Regions from separate parts of the Streptomyces sp. NBC_00663 genome, predicted to be linked through region 2. Evidence: predicted binding sites of a transcription regulator. Region 2 holds the regulator's gene; the other holds the start of a gene.

Region 1 (14,447 bases), 1.2 Mb from region 2:
GGCTCCACCGGCCCCTCCGCCACCGGCACCGCGTCCCCCGCCACCCGCTGGCGCGGGATGAAGGACGCCACCGCGAAGGCGAGCAGGGCCGCCCCGGCGCCGACCGCGAGGACCGCCTTGAAGCCGCTCTCGGAGGGCAGCGCGTAGCCGCCGAAGTCCGTGGTCAGCTGGGCCAGGATGACGCCCGCGATGGCGCTGGCCGACGAGGTGCCGATGGACCGCATCAGGGTGTTGAGGCTGTTCGCCGCGGCCGTCTCCGACGCGGGCACCGCGCCCATGATGAGCGCGGGCATCGAGCCGTAGGTGAAGCCGATGCCGGCGCCGATGACACAGGAGACGAGGACGAAGTGCCAGACCTCGCTCATCAGGACGATGTTCAGGCCGTACCCGGCGGCCACGATCAGGGCGCCGATCATCAGCGTGACCTTCGGGCCGCGGGCCTTGGAGACGGCGGCGGAGATCGGCGCCGTGGCCATCATGACCAGGCCGGAGGGGGCCATGACCAGACCGGCGGCGAGCATGGACTTGCCGAGGCCGTAGCCGGTCTGGGCGGGGAGCTGGAGAAGCTGCGGGATCACCAGGCTCATCGCGAACATGGCGAAGCCGACGGCGATCGAGGCGAGGTTGGTGACCAGCACCTGACGGCGGGCGGTGGTGCGCAGGTCCACCAGCGGCTGGCTGGTGCGCAGTTCGAAGAAGCCCCAGGCCACCAGGATCACGACGGCCGCGACGAACAGCCCGACGGTCGTGCCGCTGCCCCAGCCCCAGTCGGCGCCCTTGGAGATGGCCAGCAGCAGACAGATGAGCCCGGCCGCCATGCCCACGGCACCGACGAGGTCGAACCGGCCGCCGGTGCGCACCCGGGACTCGGGCACGAAGACGGTGACCAGGCCGATGGCCACGGCGCCCAGCACGGCCGAGGTCCAGAACAGCACGTGCCAGCTGAAGTTGTCGGCGATGAGCGCGGCGGCGGGCAGTCCGAGGGCGCCGCCGATGCCGAGGGAGGCGCTCATCAGGGCGGTGGCGGAGGCCAGCCGCTCGGCGGGCAGTTCGTCGCGCATGATGCTGATGCCGAGCGGGATGACACCGGAGGCGAGGCCCTGGAGGGCGCGGCCGATGATCATCGGCACGAGGGAGTCGGCCAGGGCGCAGACGACCGAGCCGATGATCAGCATGACGCCGCTGATCAGCAGCATGCGGCGCTTGCCGAACATGTCACCGAGGCGGCCGACGACCGGGGTGGCCACGGCGGCGGCGAGCAGGGTGGCGGTGACGGCCCAGGCGGTGTCGGAGGCCGGCGCGTCCAGGAGTTTGGGCAGCTCCGGGACGATCGGGATCACCAGGGTCTGCATCAGCGAGACCACGATTCCGGCGAAGGCCAGCACCGCCACCACGGCGTTCGACCGCGGCGGTGCGGAACCTCCCGCCGGGGCGGGAGGGGCGAGGGCGTCGGACATGGGTGGGCCTCCATCGGCTAGTACTTGACCGAGGCAACCTTAAGTCAGTTGCTTGACTTACCCAAGTGGCGCAGGTCATGCCCGTGCGACGAGATCCCTTACCCGTTCCTCCCCCAGTTCGTAGACGGTCTCGTGCGCGTGGGGGTCACGCGCGTGGAGGGTGTGGAAGACCGGCCCGGAGGAACCGCCGAGCACGACGAGCGAGGCCGAGGCCCCGCGCACGGCACGCTCGGTTCCCGGCGCCGCCGTCAGGTCGATGCGGCTGACCACGCCGGGCGTCACCCACACCGGCACCGACTCCAGCAGCCCGAAGAGCTGGAGATGGAAGTGCCCGGTGAGCACGGCCCGGACGTCGCTGCCGCGCAGCACGGCGGCGAGGTCGGCGGGGTTGCGCAGCCCGAAGACCTGCTGGAGGGGGTTGTCGAGGGCGATGGGCGGATGATGGAACGCGAGGACGGTGCCGTGCTCGGCCGGGGTGCTCACCACCTCGCGCAGCCAGGCGAGCTGCCCGGCGGAGAGGTGCCCGTGCACCTTCCCGGGCACCAGCGAGTCGAGCGTGACGAACCGCCACCCGCCGACGGTGCTCACCGCGGCCCGCTCCGCCGCCGCCGACTCCAGAACGGCCTCGGGCTCCGCGTGCCCACTGCCGAGCACCTTGCCGAAGGCCTCGCGCTCGTCGTGGTTCCCGGTCGTATAGAACACCGGCACCCCGCCCAGCACGTCCCGCGCGAACCCGCCCACCAGCGCGTGTACGGCCGTGTACGCCTCCGGGGACCCGTCATCGGCGAGGTCGCCGGTGACGACGACGGCGTCGATGCCCCGCAGATACCGGAGTTCGTGCAGCAGGAGCCGCAGGGAGTCATGCGCGTTGACACCGTGCCGGTTGACGGCGTCAACGCGCTCCAGGTGCGTGTCCGAGAGCTGGAGAATCCTCATCTCCCGGACACTACACAGGAGTTGGGGCTCAGCTCAGCGACTGAAGCGCCGCCGCGTCGTACGGCTTGAGCTCCTCGAAGCGGTCCGCGAGGACCTTCGCCGCCCACTCCGGGTCCTGGAGCAGCGCGCGCCCGACGGCCACGAGGTCGAACTCGTCGCGCTCCAGGCGGTCGAGGAGATCGTCGAGCCCCTTGAGCGGGGATCCCTCGCCCACGAAGGCGTTGAGGAAGTCGCCGTCGAGGCCGACGGAGCCGACGGTGATGACGGGCTTGCCGGTGAGCTTCTTGGTCCAGCCGGCCAGGTTGAGGTCGGCGCCGTCGAACTCGGGGAGCCAGTAGCGGCGCGTGGAGGCGTGGAAGGCGTCGACACCGGCGGCGGCGAGCGGGCTCAGGATGGCCTCCAGCTCCTCCGGGGTCTCCGCGAGCCGGGCGTCGTAGGCCTCCTGCTTCCACTGCGAGTAGCGGAAGATGACCGGGAAGTCGGCGGAGACGGTCTCGCGGACGGCGGCGACGATCTCGGCGGCGAACCTGGTACGGGCGACCGCGTCACCGCCGTAGCCGTCCGTACGGCGGTTCGTGCCGGCCCACAGGAACTGGTCGACCAGGTAACCGTGCGCGCCGTGGATCTCCACGCCGTCCATGCCGATGCGCTCCGCGGCGGCCGCGGCCTCGGCGAAGGCGCCGATGACATCGTCGATGTCGCGCTGGGTCATCGTCGTACCGGTGGACTCGGTCGCGCCGACGCGGATGCCGGAGGGACCGACCGCGGGGGCCTCGGGGAAGGGGTTCTGCCCCTCCTTGCGGACCATGCCGATGTGCCACAGCTGCGGGACGATCGTGCCGCCCGCCGCGTGCACGTCCTCGGCGACCTTCTTCCAGCCCGCGAGCTGCTCCTCGCCGTGGAAGCGCGGGACACGGCCGCTGTACCCGGCCGAGTCATGGCCGACGAACGTCCCCTCGGTGACGACCAGACCCACACCGGCCGCCGCGCGCCGCGCGTAGTACGACGCCACGTCCGCGCCCGGGATGCCGCCCGGGGAGAACATCCGGGTCATCGGCGCCATCACGATGCGGTTCGGGACGGTCAGGCCGTTGATCGTGATCGGCCGGGAGAGGATCTCGGCGGCGCGGGAGGGGGAGGCGGTCACGCGGGGCTCCTAGCGGTGGTACGAGCGGTGGGTACCGTCGGGTATGTGCATACGCATGGACAGTACGCAGTAGGCAACCGCTCAGTACATCCCTCCATTTCCACTGCCCCTGTGATCCCGCCCACCTCCGGGGAACGCCCGAGGGCGGCACCCCCTGTCGGAACAGGGAGTGCCGCCCTCGGCAAGGACTGGACCGATCCGCGAGGGATCAGAAGTCCATGTCACCGCCCGGCATACCGCCACCGGCGGGCGCGGCGGCCTTCTCCGGCTTGTCGGCGATGACGGCCTCGGTGGTGAGGAAGAGCGCGGCGATGGACGCGGCGTTCTGAAGAGCGGAGCGCGTGACCTTCGCCGGGTCGATGATGCCCTCGGCGATCATGTCGACGTAGTCGCCCGTGGCCGCGTTGAGACCCCAACCGACGGTCAGGTTGCGGACCTTCTCGACCACGACGCCGCCCTCGAGACCACCGTTGACGGCGATCTGCTTGAGCGGAGCCTCCAGGGCGAGCTTCACGGCGTTGGCGCCGGTCGCCTCGTCACCCGTCAGCTCGAGCTTCTCGAACACCGCGGAAGCCTGGAGCAGGGCCACGCCACCACCGGCGACGATGCCCTCCTCGACGGCCGCCTTGGCGTTGCGCACGGCGTCCTCGATGCGGTGCTTGCGCTCCTTGAGCTCGACCTCGGTCGCGGCACCGGCCTTGATGACGGCGACGCCACCGGCGAGCTTGGCCAGGCGCTCCTGGAGCTTCTCGCGGTCGTAGTCCGAGTCGCTGTTCTCGATCTCGGCGCGGATCTGGTTGACCCGGCCGGCGACCTGGTCGGCGGAGCCGGCACCGTCGACGATGGTGGTCTCGTCCTTGGTGATGACGACCTTGCGGGCGCGGCCCAGGAGGTCCAGGGTCGCGTTCTCCAGCTTGAGGCCGACCTCCTCGGAGATGACCTCGCCGCCCGTGAGGATGGCGATGTCGCCGAGCATGGCCTTGCGGCGGTCACCGAAGCCCGGGGCCTTGACGGCGACGGACTTGAAGGTGCCGCGGATCTTGTTGACGACCAGGGTCGACAGGGCCTCGCCCTCGACGTCCTCGGCGATGATCAGCAGCGGCTTGCCCGACTGCATGACCTTCTCCAGGAGCGGGAGCAGGTCCTTGACGGAGCCGATCTTGGAGTTGGCGATCAGGATGTACGGGTCGTCCAGGGACGCCTCCATACGCTCCATGTCGGTGGCGAAGTAGGCGGAGATGTAGCCCTTGTCGAAGCGCATACCCTCCGTCAGCTCCAGCTCCAGACCGAAGGTCTGGGACTCCTCGACGGTGATGACGCCTTCCTTGCCGACCTTGTCCATCGCCTCGGCGATGAGCTCGCCGATCTGGGTGTCGGCGGCGGAGATGGAGGCCGTAGAAGCGATCTGCTCCTTGGTCTCGACATCCTTCGCCTGCTCAAGGAGAGCACCGGAGACGGCCTCGACGGCCTTCTCGATACCGCGCTTGAGGGCCATCGGGTTGGCACCGGCGGCCACGTTGCGCAGACCCTCGCGCACCAGGGCCTGGGCCAGGACGGTCGCGGTCGTCGTGCCGTCACCGGCTACGTCGTCGGTCTTCTTCGCGACTTCCTTGACCAGCTCGGCGCCGATCTTCTCGTACGGGTCCTCGAGCTCGATCTCCTTGGCGATGGACACACCATCGTTGGTGATCGTGGGGGCGCCCCACTTCTTCTCGAGGACGACGTTGCGACCCTTGGGGCCGAGCGTCACCTTGACGGCGTCCGCGAGCTGGTTCATGCCGCGCTCGAGGCCGCGCCGCGCCTCCTCGTCGAACGCGATGATCTTGGCCATGTGAAGTGGTCCCTCCAGGACTGGGGGTGATTCCTTCGGACCGCGCCCGCGCCCGCGACGGACGGCTCGCACACCTCGTGGTTCCTTGCCCCACCTGGCCTGCGGGCCTCACCGACCCGGTCCTTCTTTGTCACTCTCACCTTCAGAGTGCTAACGCCAATAATTAGCACTCGGCATGGTCGAGTGCAAGCGCCGCTCAGGGACCGGCCAGGCGCCGCAAGGGCTCCGCGCAGGCCACAGGGGGTCCCGGGCACGCCGAAGGGCCCGCACCCATGACTCCCCATGAGGTGCGGGCCCTTCAAAGAAGAACGTCGCTGCTAATCAGTCGGCGCGTGCTTCAGCCGGTCGCCAGCCGGACCATGTCCGCCTGCGGCCCCTTCTGGCCCTGCGAGATCTCGAAATCGACCCGCTGGCCCTCTTCCAGGGTGCGGTACCCGTCCATCTGGATCGCGCTGTAGTGGACGAAAACATCCGCACCACCGTCGACCGCGATGAAGCCGTACCCCTTCTCCGCGTTGAACCACTTGACGGTGCCCTGAGCCATGCCTAACTCCCCTATTACTGGCCCTTGCACAGATCCACACTTCGCGGATCCGGGTCAGACCTCACCCCCCACGGATTGGGGGCGTGCGCCGGAACGCGTCGACCGCGGCTGAATGTATCTGTCCAACTGCCGTCTGCAACAGGTCAATCGGACGAGAATTCTGGACGTGCGGGGTCCGGAATGTAGTGAGAATTCGCCCGAATTCGGGGCAAGTCGGGCCTCATAAAAGGCACAAGACGCGCAAAAGAACCGCACACTTTGGCTGCTTCTCGTCGCAAGTGGAGCAGGAACTCATATGCGTGTGGCATGGGGGCGCAGCAGCTTCCCCAACTGTACCGCGCTCAACCATAGAGAATTGCCCCCTCCGTTTCTCTCACGGAGGGGGCAATTCGTTGAACTCTCGGTAATCGGCCTTACCGACGGTAATGATCGGTCATTCGGTCAGCTTGACTCAGCCGCCGGCGACGGCCGGGATGATCGAGACGCCGGCACCGTCCGGGGTGGCGGTCTCCAGGCCCTGCTCGAAGCGGACGTCGTCGTCGTTGACGTACACGTTGACGAACCGGCGCAGCTTGCCCTGGTCGTCGAGCACGCGGGCGGCGATACCCGTGTGGTTCTTCTCCAGGTCGGCGATGACGTCGGCGAGGGTCGAGCCCTCGGCGGCGACCTCGGCCTGCCCGCCGGTGTAGGTGCGCAGGATGGTGGGGATGCGGACGGTGACGCTCATTTTCAAGACCTCCGGTCAGGTAGTCGCCCTCAGGGGCGCGGGGCTGTATTGACTTGCGGCTACCGCCGCCTGGGCGCGACCAGCCCCCACCGGCCCGCAGACGAACAACGACTAAGCGAGACCAGCCTCGCGGAACGAATCAAGGTTGGGGCGAATCGTCGCGGTCAGCCCCGTCCCGGCCACCGCATCCAGCGTCTTGAGCCCATCGCCGGTGTTCAGCACCACCGTCGTCAACGTCGGATCCAGCAGCCCGTTCTCGATCAGCTTGCGGGTCACGCCGACCGTCACGCCACCGGCCGTCTCCGCGAAGATGCCCTCCGTGCGGGCCAGCAGCTTGATCGCGTCGACGATCTGCTCGTCGTTCACGTCCTCCACCGCACCGCCGGTGCGACGCGCGATGTCGAGGACGTAGGGGCCGTCGGCCGGGTTGCCGATGGCGAGGGACTTGGCGATGGTGTTCGGCTTCTGGGGACGAACGACGTCGTGGCCCGCCTTGTAGGCGACCGACACCGGCGAGCACCCCTCCGCCTGCGCACCGAAGATCTTGTACGGCTTGTCCTCGACGAGGCCGAGCTTGATCAGCTCCTGGAGCCCCTTGTCGATCTTCGTCAGCTGGGAGCCGGAGGCGATCGGCACGACCAGCTGGTCCGGCAGCCGCCAGCCGAGCTGCTCGCAGATCTCGTACGCGAGGGTCTTGGAGCCCTCGGCGTAGTACGGCCGCAGGTTGACGTTGACGAAGCCCCAGCCCTCACCGGCCGGATCGCCGATCAGCTCGGAGCAGAAGCGGTTCACGTCGTCGTAGTTGCCCTCGATGCCGACGAGCTCACCGCCGTAGACCGCGGCCATGACGACCTTGCCCTGCTCCAGGTCGTGCGGGATGAACACGCAGGAGCGGAAGCCGGCGCGGGCGGCGGCGGCGCCGACGGCACCCGCGAGGTTGCCGGTGGAGGAGCAGGAGAGGGTGGTGAAGCCGAAGACCCGGGCGGCCTCGATGGCCTGGGCGACGACGCGGTCCTTGAAGGAGTGCGTCGGGTTGCCGGAGTCGTCCTTCACGAACAGCTTGCCGGCCTCGACACCCAGCTCACGGGCCAGGTTGTCGGCCTGGACGAGCTTGGTCCAGCCGGGGTTGATGTTGGGCTTGTCGGCCACGTCCGCGGGGACGGGCAGCAGCGGCGCGTAGCGCCAGATGTTCGCGGGTCCCGCCTCGATCCGCTTGCGGAGCTCCTCGGCGTCGTAGGCGGAGAAGTCGTACGCGATCTCGAGCGGGCCGAAACACTCCTCGCAGGCGAAGACCGGGCCGAGAGGCACCCGGTGACCGCATTCGCGGCAGCTGAGCGCCGCGGCGGGGCCGAGGTCGACGGTGGTTCCGGTGGTGTTTGCGACAGTCTGCGCAGCCATGAGAGGCGAGGCCCTTTCTCCTCATCTTCCTCACGACGCATCTCGCCGTGAGACGGATTTGGCACCTTCCCGAGTCGGGAGCCTCGCGGAGCGATCAACAATGATCTACGAGTACCGACTGGAGGGTTGCCGGGGCTTCATCGGGCCGTATCCCTCTGCCCCTCTGGATGAGCGGTATGAAGTTGTGAACGTCGGACCATCCAGGACATGTGATGGTCATCCGCGTTGTTCAAGACTGTAACCGACGAGGTGGACAGTTGAGATAGACGTCCGAACCGCGAGATGGATCACAAGTAGTGGATCACAAGTAGAGGAGTCGCCTACGTGCTGGAAGAAGTCGAGCGCTGGCTGACCACCCGCTCCTGGTCCGTGACCGACCGGCCGCTCCACCAGATACTGGCCGCCAAGCAGCGCACGGGCCAGTCGGTCAGTGTGGTGCTGCCCGCGCTGAACGAGGAGGAGACGGTCGGCGACATCGTCGCGATCATCCGTCACGACCTCATGCAGCAGGTCCCGCTGGTCGACGAGATAGTCGTCGTCGACTCGGGGTCGAGCGACCGTACGGCGGAAGTGGCGGCCGCGGCCGGGGCCACGGTGGTGCACCGCGACGCGATCCTGCCCCGCCTGCCCGCCGTCCCCGGCAAGGGCGAGGTGCTGTGGCGCTCGCTGCTGGTGACCAGCGGCGACATCGTCTGTTTCATCGACGCCGACCTGAAGGAGTTCTCCTCCGACTTCGTCGCCGGGATCGTCGGCCCGCTGCTCACCGAACCCGGGGTCGACCTGGTCAAGGCCATGTACGACCGTCCGCTCGGCGGCGCCGCGGGCCAGGGCGGCCGGGTGACCGAGCTGATGGCCCGCCCGCTGCTGAACATGCACTGGCCGCAGCTGGCCGGTTTCGTCCAGCCGCTGGGCGGTGAGTACGCGGCCCGCCGCTCTCTGCTGGAGCAGCTGCCGTTCCCGGTCGGCTACGGCATCGAGCTCGGCATGCTCGTCGACGCCCTGCACCTCGTCGGCCTCGACGCGCTCGCCCAGGTCGACGTCGGTGTCCGCAAACACCGTCACCAGGACGGGCAGGCCCTCGGCCGGATGTCCGCCGCGATCTACCGCACCGCCCAGCTCCGGCTGGCCCGCGGCCACCTCGTCCGCCCCTCCCTCACCCAGTTCGAACGCGGCGAGACCGGCTTCGAGCCCCGCACCTACTCCGTGGACACGGAGGAACGCCCGCCGATGGCGGAGATCGCGGAGTACGCGACCCGCAAGGTGGCCTGAGCCTTGCGGTCGGGCGGGCCGCATCGGACCGGACGCACGTTTGAGTGTTCCGTGGCCGGGCTAGGTTGATCCGTATGGCTTCAACGTTCGGTGCTGCTCAGGTACTGGTGGCCTCCAACCGTGGCCCGGTCTCCTACGAGGTCCGGGCGGACGGCACGCTGTCCGCCCGGCGCGGTGGGGGTGGGCTGGTCTCGGGGCTGTCGGCGATCGGCTCCGACGCGGACGCCCTGTGGGTCTGCTCGGCGCTGAGCGACGGCGACCGCGAGGCGGTACGGCGCGGGGAGGGCGAGGCCGGCGTACGGATGCTCGACATCCCCGCCGGCGTGCACGCGGACGCGTACAACGGCATCGCCAACTCGGTCCTGTGGTTCGTCCACCATCTGCTGTACCAGACCCCGCTGGAACCGGTCTTCGACGCGGAGTTCCGGCGGCAGTGGGCGTCGTACGAGACCTACAACCGCGCCTTCGCCGAGGCGCTGGCGGCGGAGGCCGCGCGGGGCGCGGCGGTCGTGGTGCAGGACTACCACCTCACGCTGGTGCCGGGGATGCTGCGGGAGCTCCGCCCCGACCTGCGGATCGGTCACTTCTCGCACACCCCGTGGGCCCCGCCGGAGTACTTCCGGATGCTGCCGGACGACGTGGCCGAGCAGGTGCTGCGGGGCATGCTCGGCGCGGACCGGCTGGGGTTCCTGACCCGGCGCTGGGCATCCGCGTTCGAGGCGTGCGCGACGGAGATCGTCGGCGGGCTCGGGGACACCCGGGTCGGTGTGCACGGGCTCGGCGCGGACGCGGACTTCCTGCGCAAGCGGTCGCACGAGGCGGACGTGGCCGAGCGGATGGCGGCCCTGAGGACGGAGATCGGCGCGGGCCGCCGCACGATCGTCCGGGTCGACCGCACCGAGCTGTCGAAGAACATCGTCCGCGGTCTGCACGCGTACGAGCATCTGCTGGCGACCCGCCCCGAGTGGCGGGAGCGGGTCGTGCACGTGGCGTTCGCCTACCCCTCCCGGCAGGACCTCGCCGTCTACCGGGACTACACGGCCGAGGTGCAGCGCTTGGCGGACGAGATCAACTCGGCGTACGGAACGCCTGGTTGGGCCCCGGTGGTGCTGCACGTCAAGGACGACTTCGCCCGCTCCCTCGCCGCGTACCGGCTTGCCGACGTGGCCCTGGTCAACCCCATCCGCGACGGCATGAACCTGGTCGCGAAGGAGGTGCCGGTCGTCTCCGACGAGGGGTGCGCGCTGGTGCTGTCGCGGGAGGCGGGGGCGTACGAGGAGCTGGGCGAGGACGCGATCGTGGTCAATCCGTACGACGTGATCGGCACCGCCGACGCCCTGCACGAGGCGCTGACGATGGGGCCCGGGGAGCGGGCGGAGCGCACGAAGCGGCTCGCCGCCGCGGCCACGGCGTTGCCGCCCGCGCAGTGGTTCCTGGATCAGCTGGCGGCGTTGCGCTCCTGATCACCGGGGGAAGTTCCGGGAAGCTCTTCCGCCAGTCGCCGCAGCAGTCGTACCAACCCCGCCGGGCCGTCCACCACCAGGTCGGCCCGTTCCTTCAGCTCGGCCACCTCCTCGCTGCCGGTGCTGCACACCAGCAGCCCGGGGATCCCGTCGGAGCGGAGCTTGTCCACGGCGGCGAAGGCGGGGAGGTCTCCGAGGTCGTCGCCGGCGTAGAGCACGGCCTCGGCGCCCAGCTCATGGACGTACTCCGTCAGGGCCCGGCCCTTGTCCATGCCCGGCGGGCGGAGTTCGAGGACGAGCCGGCCGGGTTCGACGATCAGGCCGTGGCGGGTGGCGAGGTCGGTGAGAGGGCCGCGCAGTGCGTCGAAGGCGGCCTGCGGGTCCTCGGCCCGGCGGGTGTGGACGGCGACGGCCCGCCCCTTCTCCTCGATCCAGGTGCCGTGCCAGGCGCCGATGCCGTCGAGGAAGCCGGGGAGTTCGGCGCGGACGGCGGCGACGCCGGGGTGCGGGGCGGGGGCGGTGACCTCGCCGCTGACGGCGTCCCAGCGCTCGGCGCCGTAGTGGCCGAGGACGACGAGGTGTTCGAGGCCGGGGACGCCCGCGAAACCGCCGAGGCGGACGGCGACACCGGCGGGGCGACCGGTGACGACGGCCACGGAGGCGAGCTTCGGGGCGAGGGCGGCGAGCGCGGACACGGCGTCGGGGTGGGCCCGGGCCTGTTCCGGGTCGGCCACGATCGGCGCGAGCGTCCCGTCGAAGTCGAGCGCGACGACCGTCCTGCCGGGCCGCGCGAGCATCGCCGCGAGCCCTTCGCGTCCGGCCTGGGTCACCGGCGTGCGCGGGAAGTCGTCCGTGGAGTCCTTGTGGCTGCCCATAGAGGGACCATATCCACGGCGCCGGATCGCACGCCTTTTTCTCGCCCCCGCCGCCCCTACCCGTTCCCATCCCTGGGGGCTGCCGCCCCCAGACCCCCGCTTCGGCCCCGAAAGGGCCTCGTCCTCAAACGCCGGACGGGCTGAAAGAAGCGTCCGTGTCGGTCAGTCCCTCCGTCACCTCTCCGACCTGCGTGCGTCGCGCACCCTGCGCAGGCGGTTCACCGTGACCGGGTCGTGGGCCAGGGCGCGTGGGTCGTCCAGCAGCGCGTTGAGGAGCTGGTAGTAGCGGACCGGGGCCAGGCCCAGTTCCTCGCGTATCGCACGCTCCTTCGCGCCGGGGCCGGTGAAGCCGCGGCGTTCGAGGGCGAGGATGGCCTGTTCTCGGGGGGCCAGGTCGTTCATGTCAGCGACCGTAGCCCCCGCCACTGACAAGCCCTACTCCGCGCTCTCCGCCATCTGCGCCTTCGACTGGATGCCGGCCAGGACCTCCGACGGACTGCCCCCGGCCGTCACCGCCTCGCCGATCCGCTGCTTGACGGCCGCGCTGACGTCCGCCCAGGACGTCTTGCCGACGGGGTAGAGCTCGGAGCCGGGGAGTTCCGCCAGGAAGGGCTCCAGATGCTTGTCCTCCTTCGCCGTGCTCATGACCTCGGAGGCCGACAGGGTGACCGGCAGCAGGTCGTACTCACGGGAGAAGGCGAGCACGTTCTTCTCGTCGTAGACGAAGTCGAGGAAGTCCCCGATCTGCTCGGCGTGCCCGTTCTGCTTGAACGCCGTCATCCAGTCGGCGACGCCCATGGAGTACTTGGTCGGACCGTCGACGCCGGGCATCGGGACCATGCCGAACTTCACGCCCTTGGCCGCGGCGGTCTTCATCAGCGTGGGATGCCCGTTCAGCATCCCGACCTCGCCGTCCGCGAACGCGGCGAACGCGTCGGCCCGGTTCAGCTTCCCCGGCGCGACCGGCCCGGTCAGCCCCTTGCCGACGAGGTCGTCCCTGAGCCAGGTCAGGGTGTCGACGTTCGCCGCCGAGTCGATGCCGTAGGTGCCGATGTCCTCGGTGTAGCCGCCCCCGCCGCTGAGCAGCCACTGCATGGTCTCGGCCTGCGCCTCCTCGGAGCCGAGGGGCAGGGCGTACGGGTACTTCACGCCCGCCGCCTTCAGCGCGGCGGCGTCCGCGGCGAGCTCCGCCCAGGTCTTCGGCGGGGTCAGCCCGGCCTTGGCGAAGAGGGTCTTGTTGTAGAAGAGCAGCCGGGTGGAGGCCGCGAACGGCATGCCGTACTGCGTCGAGTCGACCTCCCCCGCCGAGGCGAGCCGCGAGACGAAGTCGGCCTCGGTGGAGATGGAGAGCAGTTCGCCGGCGGAGTAGAGCAGGCCGTCGGCCGCGTAGTCGGCGTACGCGCCGATCTGCGCCATGTCGGGCGCGTTCCCGTCCGCGACCATGTCCTTGACCTCGCGGTCGACGTCGTTCCAGGAGTAGACGCTGACGTCGACCTCGACGCCGGGGTGATCGGCCTCGTAGTCCGCCACCAGCGCGTCCCAGTACTTCTGGGAGCTGTTCGCCTTGCTGTTCCCGTAGTCCGCGGCGACCAGTCGCAGGGTCACGTCCCCCGAGTCGTCGCCGAGGCCGCAGCCGCCGAGAACCGCCGTCATGCCCAGCGCGGACACCACCGCGATCGTTCCTGTCCTACCCCGCCGCACTGCCGAGCCCCACATCGTCGTCATCGCCACTGGAACCTCCGAAACTTTCGAAAGGTCAGACATAAGGTCTACACCACGTGAGTGGACTAGACCTCTCCCGGGTCGGCGGGCCACACTACCCCCGTGAGACATGTCATCGCCCTCGATGTGGGCGGCACCGGAATGAAGGCCGCCCTCGTCGGCGCCTCCGGCGAGCTGCTCCACCAGGCCCGCCGCGCCACCGGCCGGGAGCGCGGCCCCGACGCGGTCGTCGAGGGCATCCTCGACTTCGCCGCCGAGCTGCACGCGTACGGCGCCGAGCACCTCGGCGAGCCCGCGTCCGCCGCCGGCGTCGCCGTCCCCGGCATCGTCGACGCCGACCAGGGCGTCGCCCGCTACGCCGCCAACCTCGGCTGGCGCGACGTCCCGCTGCGCGCGCTGCTCACCGAGCGACTCGCAGTCCCCGTCGCCCTCGGCCACGACGTCCGCACCGGCGGCCTCGCCGAGGGCCGGCTCGGCGCCGGCCAGGGCGCGGACCGCTTCTTCTTCGTCCCCCTCGGCACCGGCATCGCGGGCGCCATCGGCATCGGCGGCCGGGTGGAGGCGGGCGCCCACGGCTTCGCGGGCGAGATCGGCCACATCGTCGTACGCCCGGGCGGGGCCGCCTGTCCGTGCGGTCAGGCCGGCTGCCTGGAGCGGTACGCCTCCGCGGCGGCGGTCAGCCAGGCATGGGCCGCCGCTTGCGGGGACCCCTCGGCCGACGCGGCCGACTGCGCGAAAGCCGTCGAGTCCGGCGACCCCCGGGCTCAGGCCGTCTGGCAGCACGCCATCGACGCCCTCGCCGACGGCCTGGTCACCGCCCTCACCCTCCTGGACCCCAGCACCCTGATCATCGGTGGCGGCCTGGCGGAGGCGGGGGAAACCTTGTTCACACCACTGAGGGATGCCGTCCAACAGCGGATCACCTTCCAGAAGCTGCCGACGATCGTCCCGGCGGCCCTCGGCGACACGGCGGGTTGCCTGGGCGCGGGCCTGCTGGCCTGGGACCTCCTCGACACAACCGACCTCAAGGAGGAAACCCCCTGATGGCAACGCCGCAAGGGGCGCGGGGAACTGCGCG
Region 2 (14,447 bases):
CTGGGCGTCTCCGCGCTCGCCGGCGCGGTCTATCTGACGGTCCCGCACCTCGGCCCGGGCCACGGCCAGCCCCTAGCGGCGATCGCCCTCACCGCACTGGCGGTCTGGCCCCTGACCGGGCGCCTCTCCGCCTCCACGGCCCCCCGCCGCACCCGGCACCAGGCCAAGAGCCCCCTCCCGCACCTGCGCGCCGGACTGCTCCTCGCCCTCACCCTCCCGTGCTGGTCGCTCGCCCAGAACTCCCTCTGGGGCGTCAGCGGCCGCATCGGCCTCGACCAGGCGCACCTCACCGAGGCCACCGTCGGCGCGGTCTTCGCGATCGCCCTCGGCGCCGGACTGCTCGGCGTCATCGGCGCGGGCGCCCTCGGCCCCCGCCTCGGCCGTGCCGTCCCCATCGGCGCGGGCACGGCCCTGATCGCCGCCTGCATCGCGCTGAGCGCCTCCGCGACCGACCTCACCACGTTCGCGACCGGCGAGATCGCGTGGAACACGCTCTACCCGATCGTCCTGTCGTACGTCATCGGCCTCGCCGCCTCCCTCGACCCGAGAGGCCGCTGGGCGGTGCTGGTCGGCTCGGCATCCTCCCTGGGCACAGCGGCAGGCCCCCTGGCAGGAAGCCTCCTGTCGGCGCAGGCGGGCTTCGCAGCGATGGGCCTGGTACTGGCGGCAGGCCTGCTCCTGATCGCCGCCCCGATGACCGCAGTGGCGCTGGGCGCGGGCAGGCGCCACCTGCCGGTGGTGCAGGTCCCGGTGGAGACGCCGGTCTACGACAAGGCAACGGCTGCGTAGAGGCTTCTGGCTTTCAGGGGCGCGGGGAACTGCGCGACAAGCCCCCACCGCCCCGCAGCCAGAAGTCAAAGGTCAGAACCGATACGCCTCAACCTCCGCGAGATACCGAGCCCGCCGCTCCTCGTCATGCTCCAGAAAACTCGCCACGAACGAGTTCCGAGCCAACTCCCGCAACCGCTCCTCCCCCAGCCCCAACGCGGAGCGCACCGCATCGAAGTTGTCCCCGGCATACCCCCCGAAATAGGCGGGGTCATCGGAGTTGACGGTGCACAACAGCCCCGCGTCCAACATCGCCGGCAGCGGATGGTCGGCGAGAACATCAACCGTCCGCAGCCGCACATTGGACAACGGGCACAAGGTCAGCGGAACACGGTCACGCACCAGCCGAGCCACCAGCTCCGCATCCTCCACGCACCGCAGCCCGTGGTCGATCCGCTCCACCCCGAGCACGTCCAACGCCTCGGTGATGTACTCCGGCGGCCCCTCCTCCCCCGCGTGGGCGACCCGTCGCAGCCCCAGCGCGGCAGCGGCCTCGTACACCTCACGGAACTTCACCGGCGGATGCCCGACCTCGGCGGAGTCGAGCCCGACGCCGACGATCCGGTCGAGGTACGGCTTGGCGGCCTCCAGCGTCTCCAGGGCCGACTCGGCGGACTCGTCCCGCAGGAAGCACATGATCAGCTGCGTGGAAACACCATGGCGCGCCTCACTGCCGCCCAGCGCCCGCCACAGCCCGTCCACGACCGTGCCCATGCCCACACCGCGCGCGAGGTGGGCCTGCGGATCGAAGAAGATCTCCGCGTGCCGCACACCCTGCACGGCGGCACGGGCGAGATAGGCGTTCGCCAGGTCCTCGAAGTCGCGCTCGGTGCGGAGCACGGCCATGAGCTCGTAGTACAGGTTCAGGAAGGACTGGAGGTCGTCGAAGTCGTACGCCTTGCGCAGCTCTTCGGTGTCCGTGTACGGCAGCTCGACGCCGTTGCGCGCGGCCAGCTCAAACGCCAGCTCGGGCTCCAGCGTGCCTTCGATGTGCAGGTGCAGTTCAGCTTTGGGGAGGGGCATCAAAGCATCGTACGGCCGCTTTACCGACGTTTCGGAACCGGCACCCGCAGCAGGTCGTGCGCCACCGTCAGCTCCCCCTCGAACCCGGCCGCCCGTGCCTGCCGTTCGAACTCGTCGGGGTCGGTGTAGCGCTGGCTGAAGTGGGTGAGCACGAGATGCCGTACGCCGGCGTCCCGGGCGACCGTCGCGGCCTGCCCGGCGGTGAGGTGACCGTGCTCGACCGCGAGGTTCGTGTCCTCGTCGAGGAACGTCGACTCGATGACGAGCATGTCGCAGCCGTCGGCGAGCGCGTACACGCCGTCGCAGAGCCGGGTGTCCATGACGAACGCGAACCGCTGCCCGCGCCGGACCTCGCTGACGTCCGCCAGGGTCACATCGCCCACCGCGCCCTCGCGCTGCATGCGTCCGACGTCCGGGCCCTTGATGCCGTGCGCGGCGAGGCGGTCGGGCAGCATGCGGCGGCCGTCGGGTTCGACGAGGCGGTAGCCGTACGACTCGACGGGGTGGGAGAGCTTGCGGGCCTCCAGCGCGTAGGAGGCGGAGGTGCCGAGCACCCCGTCCGCGCTCACCGGCGCCTGGGTGATCTCGACGGTCTCCCGGTACGCCGTCGCGTGGCGCAGCCGGTCGTAGAAGCGCTGGCCGGACTTCGGGTAGTGGGCGGTGATCTCGTGCGGGACGCGGTCGAGGTTGATGCGCTGGATGACGCCCGCGAGACCGAGGGAGTGGTCGCCGTGGAAGTGGGTGACGCAGATCCGGTTCAGGTCGTGCGCGGCGACCCCGGCGCGCAGCATCTGGCGCTGGGTGCCCTCGCCGGGGTCGAAGAGGATGCCCTCGGCGTCCCAGCGCAGGAGGTAGCCGTTGTGGTTGCGGTGCCGGGTCGGGACCTGGCTGGCGGTGCCGAGGACCACCAATTCACGTACGGACACGGTGACTTATCCGGGGGGCCAGGCGAGGCCGCGGCCACCGAGGACGTGCGCGTGGGCGTGCCAGACGGTCTGGCCGGCGCCGGCGCCCGTGTTGAAGACGATGCGGTAGCTCTCCAGCTTCTCCTCGTCGGCGACGGTCTGCGCCTCGCGCAGCACGTCGGCGGCGATCGCGGGTTCCGCGGCGGCGAGGACGGCGGCGTTCTCGTAGTGGACCTTGGGGATGATCAGGACGTGCGTGGGTGCCTGGGGGTTGATGTCCCGGAAGGCGACGGTGGTGTCCGACTCGCGCACGATGGTCGCCGGGATGTGGCCCTCGACGATCTTGCAGAACAGGCAGTCCGCCTGCGGCTCCCCTGGCATGTTCGTCCTCTCGCCCTTTCGCCCGATGTCTCGGGGCATCGTATCGAGCAGGTCAGGGAAGCGACGGAGGCACCTTCGCCGGAGTCCCCTCCAACGCCTCCAGCGCCAGCCTGATCGCCTCGTCCAGTTGGGGGTCCAGGCCCGCCGCGTGGTCCTGCGGGCGCTGGACGACCTCCACGTCCGGGTCCACGCCGTGGTTCTCCACGCCCCACTCGTAACCCTCCAGCCAGAACGCGTACTTGGGCTGGGTGACGAGCGTGTCGTCGACGAGGTGGTAGCGGCTGTCGATGCCGATCACCCCGCCCCAGGTGCGGGTGCCGACGACCGGGCCGATACCGAGGGCCTTGATGGCCGCGTTGACGATGTCGCCGTCGGAGCCGGAGAACTCGTTGGCCACGGCCACCACCGGGCCGCGCGGGGCGTCCTGGGGGTAGCTGTAGGCGCGCATGCCACGGGGGCGGGCCCAGCCGACGATCCGGCGGGCCAGCTTCTCCACCACCAGCTGGGAGGTGTGGCCGCCGCGGTTCTCCCGGACGTCGACGACGAGCCCCTCGCGGGCCACCTCGACGCGCAGGTCGCGGTGGATCTGGGCCCAGCCGGGGGCCTGCATGTCGGGGACGTGGAGGTAGCCGAGGCGGCCGGCGGAGCGTTCGTGGACGTAGGCCCGGCGGTCGGTCACCCAGGCGTGGTAGCGCAGGGGTTCCTCGTTGGCGACGGGGACGACGACCGCGTGCCGTACGTCCCCGCCGCCCGAGGGCGAGATCGTCAGCTCGATCGGCTTGCCCGCCGTGCCGACGAGCAGCGGCCCCGGGCCCGTCACGGGGTCCACGGTCCGCCCCGCGACCGCGACGATCGCGTCCCCGGCGCGGACCGCGACGCCGGGGGCGGCGAGCGGGGAGCGGGCGTCGGGGTCGGAGGTCTCCGAGGGGAGGATGCGGTCGATGCGCCAACTGCCGTCCTCGTGACGGGAGATGTCGGCGCCGAGCAGGCCCTGCCGGGCGCCGTTGCCGTAGCCGCCGCGCGGGACGACGTAGGCGTGCGAGGTGCCCAGTTCGCCCTGGACCTCCCAGAGGAGGTCGACGAGGTCGTCGTGGGTGGCGACGCGGTCGAGGACGGGGCGGTAGCGGTCGAGGACGCCGTCCCAGTCGGCGCCGCCGAGGTCGGGGAGCCAGAAGTGGTCGCGCAGGAGGCGGCCGGTCTCGTCGTACATCTGCCGCCACTCGGCCGCCGGGTCGATGGTCTGGCGGACCCGGGTGAGGTCGACGGTGATGTTGCTGTCGCTGTCGTCGTCGTTCGAGGCGCGGCGGTCGCTCGGTACGACCTTGATCCGGCCGTCGGTCCACAGCAGGACCCGCTTGCCGTCGCCGCTGACGGCGAAGTGGTCGGCGTCGGCGGCCAGATGCTCGATGCGCTGCTGGACGAGGTCGAAGCGCTCCAGCTCGGTCTTGGGGTCCGGGGCGTCGGGCGTGGCCCGGGAGGCGCCCAGCACCCCGCGCACCGGGTGGCGCAGCCACAGGACGCCGTCCTTGGCGGTGCGCAGGTCGGAGTAGCGGGCGGCCTCCACCGGGAACGGCACGATCCGGTCGGCGAGCCCGTCGAGGTCGATACGGGTGGCCGGGGCGCCCTCGCTGTCGGGGGTCTCGTCCTTGTCGGGCGCGTCGAAGGGGCGGCCGTGGCGCTGCGGGCCGAAGGGCGAGGGGGTGGTGGCGGCGAGGGTGATGAGGTGCGGTCGGGCGCCCTCCACGAAGGCCAGGTCGAAGACGTGCTCGTCGTAGACCGGGTCGAAGGAGCGGGTGGAGAGGAACGCCAGGTGCTTGCCGTCGAGGGTGAAGGCGGGGGCGTAGTCCTGGAAGCGCAGCGGGGTGGCCTCGGTGACCGACAGGTCGGTGGTGTTGGCGAGGCGCAGCTGGCACAGCGGCCGCGGGCCGGGGTGGGACCAGGCGAGCCAGGCGGAGTCGGGGGAGAAGACCAGCCCGGAGGCGTCGCCGTCCTCGCTGCGGTCGACCTCGCGGACCTCGCCGGTCTCGCGCTCGACGAGGAGGACGCGCCCGTCGTGCGAGGCGACGGCGGCCCGGCTGCCGTCGGGCGCCATCGTCAGGTCGAGGACCCGGCCGAGCTGTCCGGCGGCGAGCCGGCGCGGGGTGGCGCCGGGGGCGAGGCCGGTGGCGGGCGCGAACTCCAGGGCGTCGTCGCCCTCGGCGTCCGTCACCCACACCACCCACTCCTCGCCGTCGGCCCGGAAGGCCTGCGGCAGCCGGGACCGTACGCCGGGCCGCGCGGCGAGCGCGCGGGCCGGGCCGGAGCGATGGGTGACCCAGTGCACGGCACCGCGCACACAGACGGCACTGCCGCGCGCGGTGTGGTCGGGAGAGGCCGACTCGACCCAGCGGGAGGCGTTCAGGGTGTACGGCTGGAGGTCGGCCCGCGAGCCGCCGAGCCGGATGTCCAGACGGCGCGGCTCCGCCCCGTCCAGGTCGTCGAGGATCCACAGCTCACCGGCGCAGGCGTAGACGACCCGGCCGCCGTCCCCGGCCGCGTGGCGGGCGTAGAACCCGTCGATCGGGGTGTGCCGGCGCAGATCGGCCCCGTCGGCGAGGGAGGAGTAGAGCGCCCCGACGCCTTCGTGGTCGGAGAGAAACGCGATGCGCTCCCCCGCCCACACCGGGAACTCGATGTTCCCGTCGAGCTCCTCATGCAGCCGTACGAACTCCCCGTCGCCCCCGTCGTCGATCCACAACTTGCCCGCGGTACCGCCCCGGTACCGCTTCCACCAGGCCGCCTCCCGCCCCATGGGCGCCGACAGCAGCACGGTGGACGGCCCTTGGGCGACGGCGCCGACCGGGCCGTACGGCAGGACGGTGGACGGTCCGCCGTCGAGCGGGACGGCGTGCGCCCAGGAGCGGCGCGGGCTGGCCTGGCCGTGGGTGGTGAGGGCGAGGACCTGCCCGTCCGGGGTCCAGCCGCGCACCTGGGTACGCCAACTCCCCCAGTGGGTGAGCCGTTTCGCGGGCCCGCCGTCGACCGGCGCGATGTGCACCTCGGGTGCCCCGTCGCGCGTCGAGGTCCAGGCGACGGTCGTGCCGTCGGGTGAGACTCGGGGGGTGGAGACCGGCACGTTGTCGGTGCTGACCCGCCAGGCCCGGCCGCCGTCGAGGGGCGCGATCCACACGTCGTCCTCGGCGGTGAAGGCCACCAGGTCGCCGGTCAGGTGCGGGTATCGGAGATACGCGGGCGTCGCGGGCTGGGTCACCCGATCACCCTAAGGTCATTTGCCCTGCACCGGGCGGCAGTCCGGGTACTTGTCGCACCACACCGTCTCCGTGACGGTGACCGTGACCGTGGCACCGGGCTGTCCGTTGCCGTGCGTGGGCTCGGGGGTGGCGTTGCAGTTGCCGAGACCGTTGACCTGGAACCACTGCTTGCCGTCGATCTTGGCGGTCAACTCACCCCGCACGCACTGCCCGTTGACGACCCGGGTGATCTTCCCGTCGGCCTTGATGTCCTTGCCGTCGCTGGTCTCGCCGGTGCAGTGCACCTCGGCGACGGCGTTCTCGGTCGCGGTCGGGGTGGGGCGGTTGCCGTAGGACGCCTGGCAGGTGAGCCACTGCACCTTGGCGTGCTGCCGCTCCAGCTCCTTGGTGACGGTCTGGTCGGTGGTGTACGCCACGGACGCGGAGCTCAGCCCCGCGGGATCACAGGCGACGGCGCCACCGACGGTCACGACGGCGAGCGCGGCCACGGCGGCGACGCGTCGGCCCCGGTGCCGCCAAATCCTCCTCAATACCCCCATGGAGGGCAGCTTCCCACTGTCCCGCCCGACGCGGTAGGGCGCATACGGACACTCGTCCCACAATCGAGTGAAGCCCTCGCCTGACGCCCTCGTCTGAAGCCCTCACCGAAAACCCGGCGACCCGGCACCGCCCGTCCGCTTAACGTGACGCCATGCGCAAAGACCGCCGGCTCCGACGTCTCGTCATCGACGAGCAGACGACGTATCTGTGGAACTTCCGTCAGAAGAAGGGCGCCGACGGCGTCTGGCGGGACATCGTCACCCTGCACCGCGGTGGCCGGCGCACCCGGTTCGTGTTCCGGCCGGGCGGCGCGGGCTCGGGCCGGTACGTCTCCGAGGGCGACATCTGGTTCCAGGGCTGGGCGATGGACGGCCAGGGCGCGGGCATCAATCTCCGCGAGCCCGGTGTCGTACGTGCCCTGCTCGACGAGGCGACCCGGCGTGGTCTGCTGCCGCCCGGTGAGGGCGAGTTGGACGGCTGGGAGTTCTTCCACGCCGTCGCCGAGGCCGTCGATCTCAAGCGCGCAGCAGCAGCCACTCCTGGAGTTCCACCAGGTTCCCCTCCGGGTCCTTGAGGTGGGCGACCCGCATACGGTCCGTCATCGGGGCGGGCCCGTGCAGCAGTTCCGCGCCCCGGGCGGTGATCTGCTCGCAGTAGGAGTCCAGGGCGTCGACGCGCAGCACCACCAACGACCGGTGCCCGCTGGCCGCGTCGCCCAGTTCGCCAAGTATCCCGGCCATCATGGCCCGGTCCTGGAGGGCGATACCGGCCGCCCCTGTGCTGGGGCTGAACTTCTCGTACGGTCCCTCGGTCGCCCCCGACTGCGGCTTCAGACCGAGGACTTCGGCGTAGAAGCGGTAACAGGCGGCAAAGTCGGTGACGAGGAGCCGTACTTGGGCGAGTTCCACGGTGTTTCCCCCGGAGGATCGGTCAGGACCAGCGGCCGGTGCGGCCGAGGAGCAGGGCCGCGGCCGCCGTCCCGGCGGTCGACGTACGCAACACGGTAGGGCCCAGCACGTACGCCTTCGCACCGGCCTCCTCGAAGAGCGCCAACTCGTCCTTGGCGACGCCCCCTTCGGGACCGACGACGAGAACGATCTCACCCTCGCCGGGGAGTTCGGCGGTGGCGAGGGCCTGGCTGCCGCGTTCGAAGTCGGAGTGGAGTACGGCGGCGAAGTCGGCGCGGGCGAGCAGCGCGGCGACCTGCTTGGTCGTGGCCAGGTCCGCGACCTCGGGGAAGCGGACGCGGCGGGACTGCTTGCCGGCCTCGCGGGCGGTGCCCCGCCACTTGCCGAGTGCCTTGAGCCCTCGCTCGCCCTTCCACTGGGTGATGCAACGGGCCGCCTGCCAGGGCACGACGGCGTCGACGCCGACCTCGGTCATGGTCTCGACGGCGAGTTCACCGCGGTCACCCTTGGGAAGCGCCTGGACGACCGTGATGCGCGGCTGCGCCACCGGTTCCTCGCTGACGCCGTCCAGCTGGACGATCAGCCGGTCCTTGCCCTCGGTGCCGAGCACGACACAGTCGGCCCAGCGGCCGGCGCCGTCGGTGAGGATGACGTCCTCGCCGGGCTGGAGGCGCTTCACGGAGACGGCGTGCCGTCCCTCGGGTCCGTCGAGGACGTAGTGGCCGCCGCCACCGGCGTCGAAGTGCTCGACGACGAACACGGGAGCGGTCATCGCGGGTCACCTCCGGCGTTCCGGAAGCCGGACAACGCTGTCGTGGCGTCGGCGAGTTCGGCGGCCAGCACCTCGACGAGCTGCCCGGCGGGCAGCTCGCGGGCCATCCGGTGCCCCTGTCCCGCCCACAGGGCCATGCCCTGGGCGTCCTTGGCCTTGGCGGCGGCCTTGCGCAACGGCGAGGTGAGGTGATGGACCTCGGGGTAGGCGGCGGGGGCGTACGGGCCGTGCTCGCGCAGGAACCGGTTGACGAGCCCGCGGGCCGGCCGGCCGGAGAAGGCGCGGGTCAGTTCGGTCCGTACGAAGAGAGGGTTGGTCAGGGCCTGCTTGTGGAGGTCGGCGGCGCCGGACTCGGGGGTGGCGAGGAAGGCGGTGCCGAGCTGGGCGGCACTGGCGCCCGCGGCGAGGACGGCGGCGATCTGACTGCCGCGCATGATGCCGCCGGCGGCGACGACGGGGATCCCCACGGTTTCCCTGATCTGCCCGACGAGCGAGAGCAGCCCGAGCCCGGCGCCGTCGGTCTCGGGGACGTCCCGATGGGTGCCCTGGTGGCCGCCGGCCTCGACGCCCTGCGCGATCACCGCGTCGGCCCCGGCCCGCTGCACGGCGAGCGCCTCGTCCGGGGTGGTCGCGGTGACGAGGGTGACGGTCCCGGCCCTCCGCAGCGCCTCCAGCACCTCACCGCCCGGCACCCCGAAGTGGAAGGAGACGACGGGTACGGGGTTGTCGAGGAGTACGGCGAGCTTGGCGTCGTACCCGTCGTCCCGCCCGCTCTCGGGGTCGCCGAGCTCGGTCTCGTACCAGGCGGCTTCCCCGGCCAGCTGGTGCGAGTAGACGTCGACGGCGGCCGCATCCGCGTACTCGGGCTGCGGCAGGAACAGATTGACGCCGAAGGGCCGTCCGGTCAGCCCGCGCAGCTGCTTGATCTCCTGGTACATGCCGTCGGCCGTCTTGTACCCGGCGGCAAGGAACCCGAGCCCCCCGGCGTCGGACACGGCCGCGGCCAACCGCGGCACGGAGACCCCGCCCGCCATGGGGGCCTGCACGATCGGATAGGGGAAGAGATCGGTCAGCGCGGAGGACATGCCCGCATGTTGTCACGTCCCCCGAACAAGTCCGAATCCAGCCTTCCGCCCGGCATAGTCCATTGGCACGAGGAGGCGCCGGCCACCTTGCGGCGCCGGCGCCCGACCCGTGTCACCGCCCGTTGAACGCGTCCTTCAGCCGGGAGAACAGTCCTTGCTGGCCCGGCTGGAACTGTCCTGTCGGCCGTTCCTCGCCGCGCAGCTTCGCCAGTTCGCGCAGCAGACGCTCCTGCTCCGGGTCCAGCTTGTTCGGGGTCTGTACCTCGACGTGCACGATGAGATCGCCCCGGCCGCCGCCCCGCAGATGCGTGACACCGCGTCCGTGCAGCGGGATCGACTGCCCGGACTGCGTGCCCGGCCGGATGTCGACCTCCTCCAGCCCGTCCAGCGTCTCCAGCGGCACCTTCGTACCGAGCGCCGCCGCCGTCATCGGAATCGTCACCGTGCAGTGCAGATCGTCACCGCGCCGCTGGAACATCGCGTGCGGCAGCTCGTGGATCTCGACGTACAGGTCACCGGCGGGACCGCCACCGGGCCCGACCTCGCCCTCACCCGCGAGCTGGATCCGCGTGCCGTTGTCCACACCGGCCGGGATCTTCACGGTCAGTGTGCGACGGGAGCGGATCCGGCCGTCACCGGCGCACTCGGGACACGGCGTCGGGACGACCGTGCCGAAGCCCTGGCACTGCGGGCAGGGACGCGAGGTCATGACCTGGCCCAGGAAGGACCGGGTGACCTGCGACACCTCACCGCGCCCGCGGCACATGTCACACGTCTGGGCCGAGGTTCCCGGCGCCGCGCCCTCACCGTTGCAGGTGTTGCAGACGATCGCCGTGTCGACCTGGATGTCCTTCGTGGTGCCGAAGGCCGCCTCGTCGAGCTCGATCTCCAGCCGGATCATCGCGTCCTGGCCGCGCCGGGTGCGCGAGCGCGGACCGCGCTGGGACGCCGTACCGAAGAACGCGTCCATGATGTCCGAGAAGTTCCCGAAGCCACCCGCGCCGAAGCCGCCGGCGCCCGCGCCGCCCGCCTGGGACAGCGGGTCGCCGCCGAGGTCGTAGACCTGCTTCTTCTGCGGGTCCGACAGCACCTCGTAAGCGGCGTTGATCTCCTTGAACCGCTCCTGGGTCTTCGGATCGGGGTTGACGTCCGGGTGCAGCTCGCGTGCGAGCCGACGGAACGCCTTCTTGATCTCATCCTGCGACGCGTCGCGGCGCACGCCGAGAACGGCGTAGTAGTCCGTGGCCACTTACGACTCCGCCAGGATCTGTCCGACGTACCGTGCCACTGCGCGTACCGCTCCCATCGTTCCCGGGTAATCCATGCGGGTCGGTCCGACCACGCCGAGCTTGGCTACTGCCTCGCCGCCCGAACCGTAGCCGACCGACACCACCGAAGTTGAGTTGAGTCCCTCATAGGCGTTCTCGTGACCGATGCGTACGGTCATGCCCGAATCCCCGGCCTCGCCAAGCAACTTGAGGAGCACGACCTGCTCCTCCAGTGCTTCCAGGACCGGCCGGATGGTGAGGGGGAAGTCATGTCCGAAGCGGGTGAGATTGGCGGTTCCGCCGATCATCAACCGTTCCTCGTTCTCCTCGACCAGTGTCTCCAGCAGCGTGGAGAGCACCGTCGCGACCGTACCCCGATCCTCGACGTCGAAGCCCTCGGGCAGGTCCTCGACCAGTCGCGGCACATCGGCGAACCGACGCCCCGCGACCCGGCTGTTGAGGCGCGCCCGCAGATCGGCCAGCGAGGCCTCCCCGAAGGGGGCCGGGCAGTCGATCATGCGCTGCTCGACCCGGCCCGTGTCGGTGATCAGGACGAGCATCACGCGCGCCGGGGCGAGCGAGAGCAGTTCCACATGCCGCACGGTGGACCGGGTCAGCGACGGATACTGCACCACCGCCACCTGCCGGGTGAGCTGCGCGAGCAGCCGCACGGTCCGGGCCACCACGTCATCGAGGTCGACGGCGCCGTCGAGGAAGTTCTGGATCGCGCGCCGCTCGGGCGCGGTCATGGGCTTGACGCCCGCGAGCTTGTCCACGAACAGGCGGTAGCCCTTGTCGGTGGGGATGCGCCCGGCGCTGGTGTGCGGCTGGGCGATGTACCCCTCGTCCTCCAGGGCGGCCATGTCGTTGCGCACGGTCGCCGGGGAGACGCCAAGGCTGTGGCGCTCGGTGAGGGCCTTGGAGCCGACGGGCTCCTCCGTCCCCACATAGTCCTGGACGATGGCGCGCAGCACCTGAAGCCTGCGTTCACTCAGCATCGCGCACACCTCCAGAAGTCGGTCCCCAGGCCCCTGCCTGGCACTCTGTCCGCCCGAGTGCCAGCGTTCCCCGCGGCCCAGTGTACGGCGGTGGGGTGCCACCCGGGCAAGGTCGGTCGGGGTGTGACAGCTCGTGAACCGCTCGTACGGCTAGCGTCGCGGTATGACGGTGACTTGGGAAGAGCTGGGGTGGCAGCGGGTGGCGGCCGGGGTGGGCCGGTGCCGGCTCCCGGTCTGGGACTGCACGGCAGGGCTGGTCGTCGGGGCGGACACGGCCCTGTTGATCGATGCCGGGTCGAGCCTCGCGGAGGGGGCCCGGCTGCGGGCGCAGGCGGAGTCGCTCGCCGGGCACCGTGTGACCCATCTCGCGCTGACCCACCCCCACTTCGACCATGTCTTCGGTGCGGCGGCGTTCGCGGGTGCGGAGGTGTTCGGGCCGGTCGGCATGGACACGCTGCTCGACCAGCAGCAGGCTCGCGAGGAGCTGCGCGCGGACGCGATCGGCAACGGCCTGGAGGCGGGGGCGGCCGAGGAGGCGGTCGACGCCCTCGCCCGGCCCCGCCATCTGGTCTCCGGCGAGTGGACCCTCGACCTCGGCGGCGGCCGGCAGGTCCTGCTGGCCAACGTCGGCCCCGGGCACACGGCCCACGACCTCGCGGTGCTGGTGCCGGGCTCGCCCGAGGTGGTGTTCTGCGGTGACCTGGTCGAGGAGTCCGGCGAAGCGCAGGCGGGCCCGGACGCCGTACCGTCGCATTGGCCCGCGGCCCTGGACCGGCTCCTGGACCTGGGCGGCGAGGACGCGCTGTACGTGCCCGGTCACGGAGCGGTGGTGGACGCCGCGTTCGTGCGGGCGCAGCGGGACGCCCTGGCCCGGCGTTTCGGCGTGTCGCCCTGACCGCACCCCGGCTTCTCCTATCGTCATCCGAATGCGCCAGTACTCCGCCGATCTGACCCCGCCGTGGAAGAAGCCGAAGCCCGTCCCGGAGGTCCCGGCCGAGCCCGGCCTGGTGGTCGAGGAGCCCGGCACCGGCTTCTGCGGCGCGGTGATCCGCTGCGAGGCGGGCACGGTGACCCTGGAGGACCGCTTCGGCAAGCTCCGGGTCTTCCCGCTGGAGCCTCGGGGTTTCCTGCTGGAGGGCCGGGTGGTGACGCTCGTACGGCCTTCAAGCGCGCCTGTACGTCCCTCCCGCACCGCCTCCGGTTCGGTCGCCGTCCCCGGCGCCCGCGCACGCGTGGCCCGCGCCGGACGCATCTACGTCGAGGGCCGGCACGACGCCGAGCTGGTCGAGAAGGTCTGGGGCGACGACCTGCGCATCGAGGGCGTGGTCGTGGAGTACCTGGAGGGCGTGGACGACCTGCCGAGGATCGTGGAGGAGTTCGCCCCGGGTCCGGACGCCCGCCTCGGCGTCCTGGTGGACCACCTGGTGCCGGGCAGCAAGGAGTCCCGTATCGCGGCATCGGTCACCAGCGAACACGCCCTGGTCGTCGGCCACCCCTACATCGACATCTGGGAGGCGGTGAAGCCGTCGTCCCTGGGCATCGAGGCGTGGCCCAGAGTCCCCCACGGCCAGGACTGGAAAACGGGCGTGTGCAGGGCACTGGGCTGGCCGTCCGAGAACACGGGCGCGGTATGGCAGGCAATCCTGAAGCGCGTGACCTCTTACAGGGACCTGGAGCCAGAGCTCCTGGGCCGAGTAGAGGAACTGATCGATTTCGTCACAGCTTGACTGAACCCACCTAAAGGGGCGCGGGGAACTGCGCGACCAGCCACGACGAAACCTGCACCTTCAGTCCACCAGGTCCCGCACCACCGCATCCGCCAGCAGCCGCCCCCGAAGCGTCAGCACCGCGCGCCCCTCGTCGTACGACTCCTGCCGAAGAAGCCCGTCCGACAGCGCCCGGCGAGCAGCACGCCGGCCCTCCTCACGGAGCAGGTCAAGCGGTACACCCTCCCTCAAGCGCAGCTCCAGCAGAATCCGCTCGACCCTGCGGTCCTCCTCCGACAGCACCTCGCGCCCCGCCCCCGGCGACTTCCCCGCCGCCAGCGCCGCCGCGTACGCGCCGGGATGCTTCACGTTCCACCAGCGCACCCCGCCCACGTGCGAGTGCGCTCCCGGCCCCGCGCCCCACCAGTCGGCGCCGCGCCAGTACAACTCGTTGTGCAGACAGCGCCCCGCCTCGGAGGTCGCCCAGTTCGACACCTCGTACCAGTCGAAGCCGGCCGCCGCGAACGCGTCCTCCGCGATCAGATACCGGTCCGCGTGCACGTCGTCGTCGGTCATCGGCACCTCGCCCCGGCGGATCCGCCGGGCCAGCTGCGTGCCCTCCTCCACGATCAGCGCGTACGCCGAGACGTGGTCGGGTCCGGCGCCGATCGCCGCGTCCAGGGACGCCCTCCAGTCGTCGTCCGACTCGCCCGGGGTGCCGTAGATCAGATCCAGGTTGACGTGCTCGAAGCCCGCCGCCCGCGCCTCCGCCACGCACGCCT

What was found. The regulator HrcA, encoded in region 2, represses chaperone genes, less so after heat shock. The targets are predictions, from matches to a motif close to TTNGCACTCNGNNNNNCNGAGTGCNAA.
Region 1: a site for HrcA is predicted at 5,535-5,561, ahead of groL (chaperonin GroEL). Genes of this name have one in related genera too.

What each region holds. Positions count from the first base shown of each region.
Region 1 is NZ_CP109027.1:5,322,489-5,336,935, reverse strand. Features, by position in the region: gene OG866_RS24310 (MFS transporter) at 1-1,457, opposite strand, end outside; gene OG866_RS24305 (metallophosphoesterase family protein) at 1,533-2,393, opposite strand; gene OG866_RS24300 (NADH:flavin oxidoreductase) at 2,422-3,540, opposite strand; gene groL (chaperonin GroEL) at 3,749-5,371, opposite strand; gene OG866_RS24290 (cold-shock protein) at 5,709-5,915, opposite strand; gene OG866_RS24285 (MoaD/ThiS family protein) at 6,367-6,642, opposite strand; gene thrC (threonine synthase) at 6,754-8,040, opposite strand; SAM riboswitch class I at 8,059-8,214, opposite strand; gene OG866_RS24275 (glucosyl-3-phosphoglycerate synthase) at 8,365-9,309, shown strand; gene OG866_RS24270 (alpha,alpha-trehalose-phosphate synthase (UDP-forming)) at 9,384-10,772, shown strand; gene otsB (trehalose-phosphatase) at 10,748-11,647, opposite strand; gene OG866_RS24260 (DUF3263 domain-containing protein) at 11,822-12,049, opposite strand; gene OG866_RS24255 (extracellular solute-binding protein) at 12,083-13,363, opposite strand; gene OG866_RS24250 (ROK family protein) at 13,472-14,413, shown strand; gene nagA (N-acetylglucosamine-6-phosphate deacetylase) at 14,413-14,447, shown strand, end outside.
Region 2 is NZ_CP109027.1:6,485,061-6,499,507, reverse strand. Features, by position in the region: gene OG866_RS29640 (MFS transporter) at 1-789, shown strand, start outside; gene OG866_RS29635 (adenosine deaminase) at 862-1,851, opposite strand; gene OG866_RS29630 (ribonuclease Z) at 1,872-2,777, opposite strand; gene OG866_RS29625 (histidine triad nucleotide-binding protein) at 2,784-3,137, opposite strand; gene OG866_RS29620 (S41 family peptidase) at 3,190-6,387, opposite strand; gene OG866_RS29615 (hypothetical protein) at 6,403-6,927, opposite strand; gene OG866_RS29610 (hypothetical protein) at 7,080-7,502, shown strand; gene OG866_RS29605 (VOC family protein) at 7,444-7,836, opposite strand; gene OG866_RS29600 (16S rRNA (uracil(1498)-N(3))-methyltransferase) at 7,859-8,608, opposite strand; gene OG866_RS29595 (nitronate monooxygenase) at 8,605-9,693, opposite strand; gene dnaJ (molecular chaperone DnaJ) at 9,806-10,942, opposite strand; gene hrcA (heat-inducible transcriptional repressor HrcA) at 10,943-11,959, opposite strand; gene OG866_RS29580 (MBL fold metallo-hydrolase) at 12,123-12,854, shown strand; gene OG866_RS29575 (DUF3097 domain-containing protein) at 12,886-13,686, shown strand; gene hemW (radical SAM family heme chaperone HemW) at 13,747-14,447, opposite strand, start outside.